Regions from separate parts of the Cobetia sp. QF-1 genome, predicted to be linked through region 1. Evidence: predicted binding sites of a transcription regulator. Region 1 holds the regulator's gene; the other holds the start of a gene.
What was found. The regulator sigma-54, encoded in region 1, starts transcription at its own class of promoters, with help from an activator protein. The targets are predictions, from matches to a motif close to TGGCACNNNNNTTGCTNT.

Region 1 (7,560 bases):
ACAGGGAGGGGGGCGCAGGAGGAGTGAAAGAGGCGAAAGAGGTGCCGCGGCAGTATCATCGTGACAAGACCGGCGCTTATTCGTCCTCCTCGAAGCGAGCTTCGAATAGCGCTGTGATGGCAATCATGGCCTCGTCAGCATGTTCGCCCTCAACGTCGATTATCAGCGATGTGCCGCAGGGGGCCGCCAACATCAATAACGCCATGACATTGGTGGCATTGGCGCGGCGCTCTCCGTGGCTGACCATGACTGTCGCTGCAAAAGGAGCGCAGCAGTTGACCAACTTGGTTGCGGCTCGAGCGTGCAGGCCGCGTTTGTTGGTCAGTGTTAGCTCGCGACTACGCATCGCCATCCCCTTGCGCATCTGCTCCATTGAGCGCGGTATGAATACCGAGTTCACGGTGGCGCAAGCGGACTTCCGGCAGTAATGCTGCAAAATGAGCAGCAAGCTTTTCACATAGATAGACACTGCGATGCTGTCCGCCAGTACAACCGACCGAGACCGTCAGGTAGCTACGATTGCTGGCCTGATATGCCGGTAGCCAGCGTTCTAGCCAGCCGGCGATATCATCGTGCATCGCCTGTACGTCGGGATAGTGTTCGAGGAATTCCACAACGCTTGCGTCGCGGCCGGTATCGGCGCGCAGATTGATATCCCAGTAGGGGTTGGGCAGGCAGCGCGCATCGAACACCATGTCAGCATCAGTAGGGACGCCGTGCTTGAAGCCAAAAGACTCAAACGTGAGAGTCAGGTGGCGAGAACTATGTTGCGCGACTTGCTCGGTAATGCGTGAGCGCAAGTCATGCACGCTCAAACTGGTTGAATCGATGATGAGGTCAGACTTCTCGCGGATAGGCGCTAGCGTCTGCTGCTCAATCTCGATGGCTTCTGCCAGGGTGCGGTCGTTATCGCGTGTCAGCGGGTGACGACGGCGTGTGGCGGAGTAGCGCTCCAGTAACACGCGGGAATCGGTCGTGATATAGACGACCTGTACGTCCATGCCACTCTGACGTACATCGTCGAGCAGCTCAGGGAAACGCGTCAGGGCATCAGGAAGATTGCGTGCATCGATGGATACCGCGATGCGACGACGTGTAGGACTGTCTTTCTCTAGCTGTTCGACAAGCGGTGCCAGCAGCATGCCGGGAAGATTATCGATGGCATAGTAGCCAATGTCTTCCAAGGCCTGAAGGGCGATCGATTTACCGGAGCCAGAGCGGCCACTGATGATCACGATCTTCATGAATGCTCTCCAAAGGCGAGGTCAGCGTAGAGTGAGTGCAAATGGCGCCTGAGAGGGCAGCCCGAACAGTGGCTGTCAGTACAAAAGCCCGGACGATGTCCGGGCTCGATGATCAACGCGCCGGAAGTTCGGCGATGGCTGATGTCAGTACATCGTAGAGTGCACGCTGGCTATCGGCTTGACGTAATGCTGACCGATTGGTGGGCGAGTTCAATAGCTCAGCCACCTGCCCGAGCAAGGTGAGATGTGTGTCATCTGCCTCCTCAGGGACCAACAGCACAAACAGCAGGTCGATGGGCTCTCCATCAATGGCATCAAAGTCGATGGGGTCACCGAGCTTCAGAAAGGCCGCGATGGGCGTCTTGCAATGCGGGCTGCGTGCATGTGGCACGGCCACACCATGGCCGATACCGGTCGACCCTAGTCGTTCACGACCAATCAGGCGTGAGAAGACTTCCTGACTATCCAGGCTGGGAATGTTCTGGGCAATGAAGGTGCTGAAAAATTCCAGCACCCGCTTCTTGCTCCCCCCGGGGACACCGTAAAGCGTGCGCTCGGGGGGAAGGATCTGATCAAGTGTCATGGCAGAAGGTCAACGGGTCCCGGTGCCCTGAGAGCGAGCCTGGGACTTTTCCTTGTGTTTGACCAGCTGGCGATCCAGCTTGTCGGCGAGCGCGTCGATGGCAGCGTACATGTTGAGGTCTTCTGCCAGGGCGTGGAGATCTGCGCCGGCAGCATGCAACGTGCAGGCTGCCTGCTGGCGCTCCTTCTCGATCGACAAAGTCACCTGAACATTGGTGATGTTGTCGTAATGCCGTTCGAGGCGAGCGAGCTTCTCGTTGATATAATCGCGGAGAGGGTCGGTAAGTTCCACATGATGCCCGGTAATATTCACTTGCATGGACACGCTCCTTTATCCAGCGGGTTACCTTTCAATTGTAACCCTTTTTGACTGCGAGCAAACCCTGATAAGACGCTCTGCTACATGGTTTCCGTGCCTGCCGCTGCCAGTAACAAACTTGGCTCGTGTCAGGTGCGTCGAGCGCCTACCCCGACAATGCCCAAGCTTTGAGCAAAGATCAACGCTGCGCTGCATCGTGGCGCAAGGCTTGTCTTCAACTCACTGGGGGAGAACGGAACGTTCCATGACAGAGGAGTGTGACGGTTTGCGCTGGAAGAGTGACAAGAAGGCGACTGTTAGTCGCTAATGTCAGCATGTACGTCGATGTTAGTGGGCGTCTTGGATTGGTCAAAAGTACGGGATGAGCACGAAGGAGGCGGGGTTTTGCGTAAGAAAAGCCGCACGAATGATCGGTAATACTATCGAAAGTGATTTTAAAAACATGCAATTGGGAGTGAGAGGTACATGCTGGCGGTCATGCCTTGGGAGAAAATCGCCGGCTTTCCATGCAAGCCGGCTGATCATGATGTGGATATTTACGATTTTTAAGGCCATGACAGAGGTAGTGGCCTCTGGCTAGCTAGATGATCAGGCCAGTCGCTTGCGTTCGCTAGAGGAAGGAATACTCATGGCTTCGCGATATTTTGCGACGGTGCGGCGTGCGACTTCAATGCCATCGCTGGCGAGTAGGTCGACCAGACGTGAATCCGACAGCGGTTTGCGCGCCGGCTCGTCCGCAATCAGTTTTCGGATACGTGCGCGAATGGCGGTACTGGAATGTGCATCGCCATTGCCGCTCCCTCCCACTTGGCTCGAGAAGAAGAATTTGAGTTCGAAGACGCCGCGAGGGGTATGAATGTACTTCTGAGTCGTGACGCGCGAGATAGTGGATTCGTGCATCTCGACCACTTCAGCGATATTGGCGAGGATCAGAGGCTTCATGCCTTCCTCACCTTGCTCAAGAAAGTCGATCTGCCGCGCCATGATTTCACGCCCTACCTTGAGCAGTGTGTCATTACGTGACGAGAGACTTTTCATCAGCCAGCGCGCTTCCTGAAGATTATCCTTGAGGAAGGTGTTGTCCACAGACTTGTCTGCCCGCTTGATGAGCGCTGCATATTCCGGCTGGATACGTAGCTTCGGCAGCGCTTCGGGATTGAGCTCAACCTGCCAGCCGTGACGAGTATGGCGTACCAGCAGGTCAGGTATCACATAGTCACTGGCGGGCTCCCCCCAAGCGGAGGCTGGGCGTGGGTCCAGTGCTCGTATCAGTCGAATGACGTGGTCCAGCTCAGCATCATCCAGTCCCAGGCGGCGCTTGAGTAGCTTGCGATCATCGTTTCCCAGCGCTTCAAGAAACTGACGTACCAATCGCCGAGCCTGCGCGAGTAGCGGCAGGTCATCGGGCAGCAATGCCAGTTGTAGCAGCAGGCATTCGCGTAGATCGCGGGCGAAGACGCCAGTGGGATCGAACTGCTGCAAGCGTAGCAGTACCTGCTCTAGTTCCGAGGCTTTGAGGCCAGCCAGCCCTTGCCCCCGCAAGCCATCGACTAGCTCGTCCAGGGTCAGGCTCAGGTAGCCTGCACCGTCCACGGCATCAATCAGGCTTTCCGCCATTTGCCGTTCACGGTCGTCGAGGTCGGTCATCGCTAATTGCCAGCGCAGATGATCTTGCAGGCTTTCTACACTGGTGTTGCGCTCGAAATCCTGGCCGTCATCACTGCCGCTACTACTTCCTGAGCTTGTCAGGCTGCCAGCGTGATCCTGATAGAGGTCCGACCAGTCACTATCGAGAGGATACTCTTCCGGGATCTCGCTGTTTGTTTCGGCAGTGGAAATCTCGCTCGCATCCTGTGCTTCAACGACTTCCAGCGCCTCATAGTCCTCGTCGAGTTCCAGCATGGGGTTGGACTCGAGCGCCTGTTGAATTTCCTGACGCAGGTCGAGCGTCGACAACTGAAGCAGTTGAATAGCCTGCTGCAGTTGTGGCGTCATAGTCAGCGAAGTGCCAAGGCGGAGTTGCAAGGTGGGTTTCATGGGGCTGTCGATTCACGGCAAAGGAACGTGCTTCTACGCTATACCGTGGGTCGGGGCACTGACAAGGGGCGAAAGAGATTATTCAAGCAACTTGTATGCCATGTTTCAACGAAGGTGGTATGGACGTCATGCTCAAGGCTGATACCAGTGAGGTAACAACATCCTTGAGCATGTAATGTCATTCTGCGAGGGACGGCGATACGAGGTGCCTTGCTCTCATGCTACCGATTAAAGCTTGAACTCATGCCCCAGATACACATCGCGTACCTGCTGATTGGCTAGAATGGTATCGGCATCACCGTGCGCGATGATCTGACCGTCACCGACGATATAGGCGGTATCACAGATATCGAGTGTTTCTCGAACGTTGTGATCGGTGATCAGTACGCCAATGCCGCGATCACGCAGTTGTCGCACGATGCTCTTGATCTCGCCTACCGAGATGGGGTCAACACCGGCAAAGGGTTCATCCAGCAGTATGAAATCCGGCTCTGTCGCTAATGCGCGTGCAATTTCGACACGCCGACGCTCACCGCCAGAGAGGCTCATGCCGGTGCTGGCGCGGATATGCGTGATGCTGAACTCATTCAGCAGCTCTTCAAGGCGCGCTTTGCGCCCGTTGCGATCAAGGTCCTTGCGTGTCTCCAGAATCGCCATGATGTTGTCGGCCACTGACAGCTTGCGGAAGATTGAGGCTTCCTGTGGCAGATAGCCGATGCCAGCGCGTGCCCGCAAGTGCATGGCAGAGTCGGAGAGATCATTGTCATCGATGGTGACGCTGCCGGCATCGGCGCGTACCAAGCCGACAATCATGTAGAACGAGGTGGTCTTGCCAGCACCATTGGGTCCTAGCAGGCCGACGATGTCGCCTTGACGAATTTCCAGCGAGATATCCTTGACCACCTTGCGCCCCTTGTAGGCTTTGGCCAGGTGGCGTGCGCTGAGCGTGCGGAGGGGAGCGGCAGTCATGACTCAGTTTTCCTTGCTGGTGTTGGCGCCACGCGGTGTCAACGTCATGTGTACGCGTGAACTGCCGTCGCTCTTCTGTGAGGCGTCGCTGCTGTTGTTGGCATTGACTTGGCGTTTGTCGAGGAAGTACTCCACGTAGCCACCTTCGAAGGTGTCATCACCCTTTTCGAGACGAGCGTTACCGACCAGTTCTACTCTACGTTCCAGTGCATGGTAGAGAATGGTATCTGCCCAGCCTTTGACCAGCTTGTCGTCTGGAGTGGGTTTCTGTTCCAGATAGGCACGCTTGCCTGTTGCCTTGACCAATGAGATCTCGCCGCTGTTGGCGCGGCTAATGTCAACGCGGCTGGCATCCAGCTTCATGCTGCCCTGGCGCATTTCGACACGGCCGGTATAGGTTGCAGTGCCGGCTTTATCATCCAGTGACAGGGAGTCGGCAGCGATGTTGATCGGCTGATTGGCATCATTGTCGAGCGCTAATGCTGCTGGCGCAGTGATAGCCATGCCGAGTGTCAGGCACAAGGCCATGACACTGCTGTTAAGAGTCTGTCGCCAGGCCGTCAAGGGCTTGAGAGTCGTTGAAGTCATGGGGTGCTCCTTGGCAGAACCGGGTATGTCTTCTCGATCAGGCATGCCATCGGGAAGCAGTGAATAAGGGAGTCTATTGGACTGGCAGCACGTGGGATGTGCTCAGCCGCGCTGACTGTACGCTAAGTACCATGATGATTACTGACTGGCTTCAGGTGCGGCTTCGAAAGTGCTGTTGACGCGTCCTTCGCTATCGTTTGAGGTAGCATCGCTGCCCTCATCGATACGTTCAGCTTCCTTGCTGGCCGCACTCTTGCCCTTGCCGGGTTGAAGCGTGCCGCGTACACGACCGTCCAGCACGGCGGAGTCCTTGGAAAGATCCGCGCTGAAGCTGTTGCTTTCGATATGCTGACCATTCTGGGTAATGACGACGGGTACGTCGCTCCAGGCACGGTTCTGTTCGCGGCTGTAGTTCAGTACGTCAGTATCCAGTGTCCAGGCATCGGAAGGCTGACGCAGCTGTGCGTTGCCCTCTAGCGTGAAGGTGTCGCCACCGGCACTGAGAACGCCGCGCTTGCCAGTGGCATACCAGCGGCGGTCCTCGCTATCGTTGGTGCTAATCTTTGGAGCTTGCGCGATGGTGACATCATCCTCGGGCGTATGCTCAATGTGCGGGGAAGTCATGTCTTGAAACGGCACGCCCCGCGCATCGAAGCGAGTCATGTCAGCCCCGTCAAGATAGTAGTCCGGCTCACCGCTGTTGACCTGTGTACCTATGGCAGATTCAAGGCTATTGCGCTGCTCTATCAGGGCGAGTACGCCACCGACCAGCAGCAATAGCAGCATCAACCATAGACGCGGAGAAGGACGGGGCAAACGTAACATCAGGCGTTCGACCTCTGTAGATAGGTATCGAGCACTGACGCCCAGTGGCCCTGTGCCTTGAGCAGTAGGTCACAGATTTCGCGTACGGCACCCTCACCGCCTGAGTGAGAGGTCACCCAGTTGGCTTCGCTCAACACATAAGGCATGGCATTGGGCACGCTGATACCGAGACCGACGCGACGGATAGCTTCGCGGTCCGGCAGGTCGTCACCACAGTAGGCAACCTGGTCGAGCTCAATATCGTGTTCACGGCACAGTTGGCTGAGCGCGACCAGCTTGTCTTCACGGCCCTGAATGACGTCCTGAATCCCCAGTTCCTTGGCGCGTCGTTCCACCATCGGAGAGGTACGGCCAGTGATCAAGGCGACACGAATGCCACTGCGCAGAATCAGCTTGAGGCCATGGCCATCCTGCACATGGAAGCTCTTGGTTTCCACGCCATTGGCGTCATAGTGCAGGCGATTGTCGGTCAGCACGCCATCCACATCCAATGCCAGCAGGCGCACGTGACGTGCCCGATCAATGATGTCCTGTGGGTAGTCTTCCGTCAGGGAAATACTCTCACTCATGATGTTTCTCCTCGCACTCCGTGCGTGCTTGACGCTGTCCTGTGAACGGCTGGTGATGTGGCTCAAACAAGTGACTGTCCGTAGTGGCGTCAAACGCCGCGCTAGCTTGCTGAATGCACTGCTGTCGTAGAGGACAGCACTCGCGTCCAGTGGTTCAGATCACACCGCTGGCCAGCAGGCCGTGCATGTGGATGGCTCCGATAGGATGCTCATCCTCATCACAGACTACCAGAACGCTGATACGGTTTTCTTCCATGATGCGCACTGCTTCGGCGGCTAGCATGCTGGAGCGGATAGTCTTGCCACCGCGGGTCATCACGTCATCGACCTTTAGCGCGCGCAGATCACCATGTTGATCCAGTGTACGCCGCAGGTCGCCATCGGTGTAGACGCCGACAAGATGCTCGTCTGCATCGATCACGCAGGT
Region 2 (7,560 bases), on a different contig from region 1:
CATTTTGCCTCCTATGACGCACGTAGGTAGATAGTGTGGTGACGGGCGCAACGCGAGAAATCGCCGTTACGGAAGGTTTATTGCCATCACAAGGTTGAAATAAGATTCATTCGCAATCAATATTGATAAAATAGATAACCTATATCCAGATAAACCATTTAACGCATAACCCGCAAGTGACTACAATCGTCGCATAGTTCATTGGGTCATAAGCTGTTATTTGTTTATTCCAATAGTGAATATTGAATTTGAGGGGCAGTGCCCCGGGAGGCATCAAGTGAGCAGCCTGACCACGACAGAAGTCATCGACGTCCATCATTGGAATGACTCGCTATTCAGCTTCCGCACACAGCGTGAAGATAGCCTGCGCTTCAAGAACGGCCAGTTCGTGATGATTGGTCTGGAAGTCGAAGGCAAGCCACTGATGCGCGCCTATTCGATTGCCAGCCCGAACTACGAAGAGCACCTGGAATTCTTCTCCATCAAGGTGCAGGACGGCCCGCTGACTTCTCGCCTGCAGCACCTCAAGCCGGGCGATCAGATCATGGTGTCCCGCAAGCCGACAGGCACGCTGGTACTGGATGATCTGCTACCGGGTGAGAACCTTTACCTGTTCTCCACCGGTACGGGCCTTGCGCCCTTCCTGAGCGTCATTCAGGACCCGGAGACCTATGAGCGCTACAACAAGATCATTCTGATGCACGGTGTGCGTCACGTCTCTGAGCTGGCTTATGCCGATGTGATCGCGCAAGAGCTGCCGAAGCACGAATATCTTGGTGAAGATATCGCGGAGAAGCTGATCTACTACCCGACAGTGACCCGCGAGGAGTTTCGCAATCAGGGTCGTATCACTGATCTGGTGGAAAGCGGCAAGCTGTTCGAAGATATTGGTCTGCCGCCGTTGGACCCGAAGCGTGACCGCGCCATGATCTGTGGCAGCCCGGCGATGCTGGACGACATCAGTGCCATGCTGGATACCCGTGGCTTTGCCATCTCACCGAAGATGGGCGTGCCGGGTGATTACGTGATTGAGCGTGCCTTTGTCGAGAAGTGATGATCGAGAACTGGTAGTCAAACAGTAACGATTGAGAAGTAAGTTGTCGGATAGCACAAAAAAACCGCAGGCCATTGGCCTGCGGTTTTTTTGTCTGGCCATGAAATATCAGAGTACAGGTGTCTGCTCCGAGAACGTGGCGTTAGACGGCGTCCTTGCCGGTTTCGCCGGTACGGATGCGAATGACCTGCTCCAGCGGTGAAACGAAGATCTTGCCGTCGCCGATCTTGCCAGTGTTCGCGACATTGGTGATGGCTTCGATGACTGAATCGATCATGGCGTCGTCAACCGCGACCTCGAGCTTCACCTTGGGAAGGAAGTCGACCACGTATTCGGCACCACGGTATAGCTCAGTGTGCCCTTTCTGACGGCCGAACCCCTTGACCTCGGTCACGGTGATGCCCTGCACGCCGATCTCCGACAGGGACTCGCGCACGTCGTCGAGCTTGAATGGCTTGATGATGGCAGTGACCAGTTTCATCGTGTCTCTCCTTGGGTGATGGTGCGGGTGACGACGCCCTGCTCGCCACGCCAGCCTATGGCTCAAGCATACACCGCTTATTCGATCAGGAAAAAAGACTCCCGCCATATGGCGGGAGTCTTTTGAGTGCGTGTGAGCATCTGACTTGGATTACTTGCGGCTGGAGGTGAATTCCGGGTAAGCCTCCATACCACATTCTGCCAGATCCACGCCTTCGTATTCTTCTTCTGCAGTGACGCGCAGGCCCATGGTGACTTTGATGATCATCCATACCACCAGGCTTGCGAAGAACACCCAAGCGAAGATGGTAGCGGCGCCCAGCAGCTGTGCGGAGAAGGTAGCATCACTATTGGTCAGCGGTACTGCCATCAGGCCCCACAGGCCGACGACGCCGTGGACGGAGATGGCACCGACCGGATCATCGATTTTCAGCTTGTCGAGGCCGACGATAGCGAACACGACCAGCAGACCACCGACAGCCCCGATCAGCGTAGCTTCACCGATACTCGGCGTCAGTGGTCCAGCAGTGATGGCGACCAGGCCAGCCAGTGCGCCGTTGAGGGCCATGGTCAGATCCGCCTTGCGGAACCACAGGCGAGCGAGCACCAGGGCGGCGATGACACCACCAGAGGCAGCAGCATTGGTGTTGACGAAGACTTGCGCGACTGCATTGGCCTCATCGATGTTGGATAGCACTAGCTCGGAGCCGCCATTGAAGCCCAACCACCCTAGCCACAGGATGAAGGTGCCCAGGGTTGCCAGTGGCAGGTTGGAGCCCGGGATGGCATTAATCTCACCATTCTTGCCGTACTTGCCCTGACGAGCGCCCAGTAGCAGCACGCCTGCCAGTGCGGCGGAAGCGCCTGCCATGTGCACGATGCCGGAGCCGGCGAAGTCACTGAAGCCCGCTTCGCTCAAAAAGCCGCCACCCCAGGTCCAGTAGCCCTGCACCGGGTAAATGAAGCCTGTCATGACCACGGCGAACAACAGGAAGGCCCACAGCTTCATGCGCTCAGCAACGGCACCGGAAACGATGGACATGGCGGTCGCTACGAACACGACCTGGAAGAAGAAGTCGGAGCGGGCGCTATAGTAAATGTCGCCACCGGAAGCGAGCGCGTCTTCTGCAGTATTCTCGGCGCCGATCAAGAAGCCCAGATTCGGCAGGAAACCGCCTTCAGGGCTTGAGTACATGATGTGATAGCCGACCACCATGTACATGGTGCAGGCGATGGCGAACAGAGCCACGTTCTTGGTCAGAATTTCCGTGGTGTTCTTGGCGCGTACCAGGCCAGCTTCCAGCATGGCGAAGCCGGCGGCCATCCACAGCACGAGTGCGCCACAGACCAGGAAGTAGAAGGTATCAAGTGCGTACTTGACCTCGATGATCTCGTTCATGCGGGATTCTCCTTTATTATTGTGCGCGGTGATCAGACAGCGTCGGCGCCGCGTTCACCGGTACGGATACGAATGACATCATCCAGAGGAGTGACGAACAGCTTGCCGTCACCAATCTTGCCGCTGTTGGCCGCTTGGGTGATGGCGTCCAGTACCTTCTCTGCATCACTGTCATCGACTGCCACTTCAATCTTCACTTTGGGAAGAAAGTCGACGACGTATTCAGCGCCGCGATAGAGCTCGGTATGCCCTTTTTGCCGACCGAAGCCCTTCACCTCGGTGACGGTAATGCCTTGAACGCCGTTATCTGCCAGCGCTTCACGCACGTCGTCCAACTTGAAGGGTTTGATGATGGCGGTGATCAGTTTCATGTGCTGCCCCCGTTCGCTACCTGAATGATCTGTCTGAAGCACAACTCCAAAGTGCCTTGTTCTTGCCAAGTGCATCGCAGGAGGCGTGCCATTTGGCGAAAAGACCTTTTAACTCATTCAGTTGCATTGACTGAGAGCGGCCCATTTCCGCGACGAAGAAAAGAGGCGAATGAGCATGCCCTCAAGGGCGCACTGTTTTGGTGCTGACCTTGCGCCTTTCGACGTAGGGGGTAACGCTAATATGGTGCAGAGGGAGTCATCTGAGAGGGTCATCAGAAGGCGTGCGGGCATGATGTGTGTTCTGAACATGCGACTTGCGAGCGGGTTGCGTATCCTTGTAGCAAGAACCGGCGCTCCATATATCAGGGGGGTGTCCTTTTTACCGCGTCGACCCTGATGGCATCAGGCGATCGGCACGCAACGTCTGAGGTGAAGCATGTTCAAGAATGACGTCATCGGGCGGATGGCCCAGCAAATTGGTGAGCGCCTGCAAGATGCCTCTCATGGCCCGGAGGAGCTGCAGAAGTCTGTGCAGGGGGTGATGCGCAGTGCCTTTGATCGTATGGAGCTGGTATCGCGGGAAGACTTCGACATCATGATGGATGTGCTGACGCGTACGCGTAGCCGTGTCGAGTCGTTGGAAAAGCAGGTCATTGCGCTAGAATCGCTGCTGGAAAAGCAGGGACTGGTGACAGGTATGCAAACTGCGGATGAAGACAGTTGTACACCGGTTGCAGGCGAAGAAAGCGCAAGCCACGCTGCAGAAGTCGAGCGTCAGCGTGATGCGTGAAGTCTGAGCCGCAGTTCGGCATGCCATCGGGATGAAAAAAGCCGCCACACCTCAGGGTGTGGCGGCTTTTTCGTATCTGCAGGTCGCGTCATCCGCTAGGCGGCGTGCGGGCGCGTCCCCAGCATCCAGCGTACCAGCCCCACTATCGAGGCCACGATCCAGAAGATTTCTATCACGAAACTGGCCAGATTGAAGTTGATACACAGACTGATGAGCAGCAGAACGGCGCCACTCAGGTTCGCCAGATTATAGGTCAGGCTGCGGGCATCGAGTTTGCCTATCTGCAGCATGAAGAAGGCACCGACCACCAGGGTGGTGCCCAGCATGCCAATGACATCTGCAAAGGATGCCAGCGGGGCAAGCATGTCTTGCATGGGTATTGCTCCTGAAACAAGCCAAAGTCGCCCTGAATGGCTGGCCCTTCCGTGGGTTGGACGATTCTCTGCCGCGCTAGAGCGACATTCCGTGAGACAGCTTGGCGGCTTACCTGACCATATGGTTAGAAAAGCCGGTCAAATATACCAGCAGCTGTCCAGATAGGCACTGTCGCGGTGCACCTTTGGGGGACGATGCGCTTGATGAGGTAGAAATGGAAAACGAGGCGCATTGACGTCGCCAAGCTGGTGCAAGGACTAAAGCATGGCAGGGACACGCTCGCTCGAGGAGATATTTCTGTGCGAGAGAAAAAATGGCGCCATTTCTTGAGGGTTTAATGGCTGATGGCAGGTTAAATCATGGCTCTTAAAGAAATTACCGCCTCGACAACCAATCACGTTCGGCTACGGAGATGTTCTTTTGAGGTGCATTCCGTTGATATTTCGTCCTTTGGAATCTTTCTGAAAGGCTGATGAGCGTCCTAGTTGAGGCTCTAGTCGAAAATCACCTCAAATCACTAGTCTTTCAGGCTGTTGTCATGAGGAATTGATGGGTATTTGAGCGCTGTAAAAAGAACAATTCATATCTTTATGTAATGTTATCCACAGTCGGTTTATTCATTACGTATTCAGTAACGACAATATTTGCAGTCGTAAGCGAATTTACGCTAACGATGAGTTATTCAGAATAGGTCACGTGTGTATCACGTCAATTTTGCCTGCTATCTGTTAGCAGAAGCAGTGTTCTGATATTGAGCGGGGTTCTGGCATTGATTGAGTTTTGGCTAGCGTTGAGTCAGCAGGGTTCTTATCAGCATGAGCTTTGCCATGCTTGTGAGGCTGGGTGACGTAAGTGTCCTGGTATATCGGAGGGCACATGCCCTGCTTCGCTCTCGCCGTGCAACGTAGCGACGGCATCACGCAAGGGAAGGCTCATGTCATTGGCAATGCTGCGCACGCGAGCATCGCTCGGTCTCGAGGCACCAGAAGTTCAGGTTGAGGTACATCTCTCCAATGGGCTGCCGGGGCTATCGATTGTCGGGCTGCCGGAAACGGCGGTGAAAGAAAGTCGCGAGCGCGTCCGTAGTGCGCTGCTCAATGCGGGGTTCGAGTTTCCAGCGCGTCGCATCACGCTCAACCTAGCGCCAGCTGATTTGCCCAAGGAGGGCGGTCGTTTTGACCTGCCGATCGCACTTGGCATTCTGGTGGCATCAGGGCAGATACCCGAAGAAGCGGTGGCTCAACTGGAATGCCTTGGCGAGTTGGCACTGGATGGCAGTATTCGTCCCGTGACTGGCGTACTGCCCGCCGCACTATGTTGTCGCAGAGCAGGGCGCGCATTGGTGGTGCCGATGGCGAATGCTGATGAGGCTGCACTGGCAGACCAGCTGGAAGTGCTGGCGGTGGGGCATCTATTGGAATTGGTCGCTCATTTGCTGGGGCGTGAGCGCATCACGCCGCATGTGTGTGCGGTGACGCCTCAGGCGCGACTGCCGGAACCAGACCTCAGCGAGGTGCGCGGGCAACATCAGGCACGACGTGCGTTGGAGATCGCGGCGGCTGGCGGCCACAATCTGCTAGCGTTATGTGTCTGGAGACCTATTCTCGCTGGTTTCTTGTACTGCCTCTCCTATAGCCACTCCTTTGGTGCTGGCTAGCCATCGCATTGCATACGAACAGTTCTGATAGTTGAGGGAGATCGGTGTTTCTGTGAGGTGTGGAGAAGTTACGGATGTATGCTGAAGGAGTAGCTCACACTCAATATCATTAGCTTGGTAATCAAATATGGAGTAGGGAGTTAGCTTGGATAAGGATCGTGTGGTGATCGCATGTTCGTTACCTGAGAAGCCTATGTACGGGCTGAACCGTTCATACTCCACGGTGAGCAGCTCTGGAGAGGAGCCGACTTGGAGGACGATAGGGTCTTCGAGCATCTGTGCGGCGTAAGCTGTGCGACGAACATTATTTTCATCTAAGAGAGATACCTTGAGTCTTATCCAGCTCAATAGAGTAGGAGCATTGCCATAGTTGTAGATTAGGAGCTGGAACTTATCTACGCCGGATACCCGAGTACTGGCACCGATCTTGGGTTCTGCGGGTGGAGGGTTATAGGAGACGTAAAGCGAGTAGCCCGAAAGAAGCACCGAGATCATTGCTATACCTATGGGGACTCGCTTGTCTAGGTAGCGATGCGCCTTGCTCTGTGGTTGCTGGCAGCTTGGGCATATCGACGCTTCCTTCAGGATCTCTTTCTTGCACCACTTACATTCCTTGCGCTGGCTAGACTGTTTCGACTTGCTGTTGAACTGCTTCAGCCGCTTGAGCTTCTCTTCCATGAGCTTCTTCTTCCCTTGGCGATTCTATGAGCAGCCTTGTTGTCAGGCTGTCTGGTCTGCTATCCGCTGAGAGCTTCTGTGCGCCTCTCTGAGCTTCACTATGCCATGGCTGGTGTGATTGGGCAGGTAAGGATTATCAACTCTCATGGCTCCACACAGCGCCACACAGTGACTGTCGATTCGTGCCCATTCATGGAGAAGAGCGCTTCGCTTCTCCCACTGTGCCCCTCTGTGAGCCTCCCTGTGTGCCCCTCTGTGAGCTAGCTATGGACGATACCATCCCTATGCATACCCACTCCTGAGCCAACGCTGAGACCGCCTATGAGACCACCTCTGAGACGCCCGTGAGACGTGAGCTAGCGATTAGTGCCCATTCATGGGGGAAACAGAAAGCCCCCCTGTTTGCCTATCTATAGGTACAGCTATGAGTCCCTCTACTAGTCCCTCTGTTAGTTCACCTCTTAGTTGTCTCTTAGTGCCTCTGTGGGATGTATCACCCTCCATGTATATACCTCTCATGAGCTTCTCTCAGTGAGTCCAACAGTGAGCGCTTCGCTTGGCTGACACTCGGCCCAGAGAGAAAGGCTCCATCGAGGGAAGGTGGTATTGGATGATCCCACCACTCACCGGCAACGCACCGACAGCACAGCGACAGCCAACAGCCTCGGCTCAAGACGGCCTTGAAGGCTCACCACTCGCGCTCTCTCGCTCAATCGGCAAGGCGAAGGCCCAGGATCTCTCATGGATTTCACACAG

Region 2: the regulator sigma-54 is predicted to act here: its motif matches at 3,378-3,395, upstream of CFN46_RS11035 (P-II family nitrogen regulator).

The regions. Positions count from the first base shown of each region.
Region 1 covers NZ_NBVS01000001.1:621,044-628,603, reverse strand. The annotation lists gene CFN46_RS02805 (HPr family phosphocarrier protein) at 77-346, opposite strand; gene rapZ (RNase adapter RapZ) at 339-1,244, opposite strand; gene ptsN (PTS IIA-like nitrogen regulatory protein PtsN) at 1,357-1,827, opposite strand; gene raiA (ribosome-associated translation inhibitor RaiA) at 1,837-2,145, opposite strand; gene CFN46_RS02785 (RNA polymerase factor sigma-54) at 2,734-4,182, opposite strand; gene lptB (LPS export ABC transporter ATP-binding protein) at 4,411-5,151, opposite strand; gene lptA (lipopolysaccharide transport periplasmic protein LptA) at 5,155-5,739, opposite strand; gene lptC (LPS export ABC transporter periplasmic protein LptC) at 5,878-6,564, opposite strand; gene CFN46_RS02765 (HAD family hydrolase) at 6,564-7,133, opposite strand; gene CFN46_RS02760 (KpsF/GutQ family sugar-phosphate isomerase) at 7,288-7,560, opposite strand, start outside.
Region 2 covers NZ_NBVS01000005.1:117,141-124,700, reverse strand. The annotation lists gene CFN46_RS11055 (LysR substrate-binding domain-containing protein) at 1-3, opposite strand, end outside; gene CFN46_RS11050 (ferredoxin--NADP reductase) at 278-1,054, shown strand; gene glnK (P-II family nitrogen regulator) at 1,197-1,535, opposite strand; gene CFN46_RS11040 (ammonium transporter) at 1,686-2,933, opposite strand; gene CFN46_RS11035 (P-II family nitrogen regulator) at 2,966-3,304, opposite strand; gene CFN46_RS11030 (accessory factor UbiK family protein) at 3,741-4,094, shown strand; gene CFN46_RS11025 (hypothetical protein) at 4,190-4,468, opposite strand; partial or broken gene CFN46_RS11020 (magnesium chelatase domain-containing protein) at 5,404-6,048, shown strand; gene CFN46_RS11015 (hypothetical protein) at 6,052-6,804, opposite strand.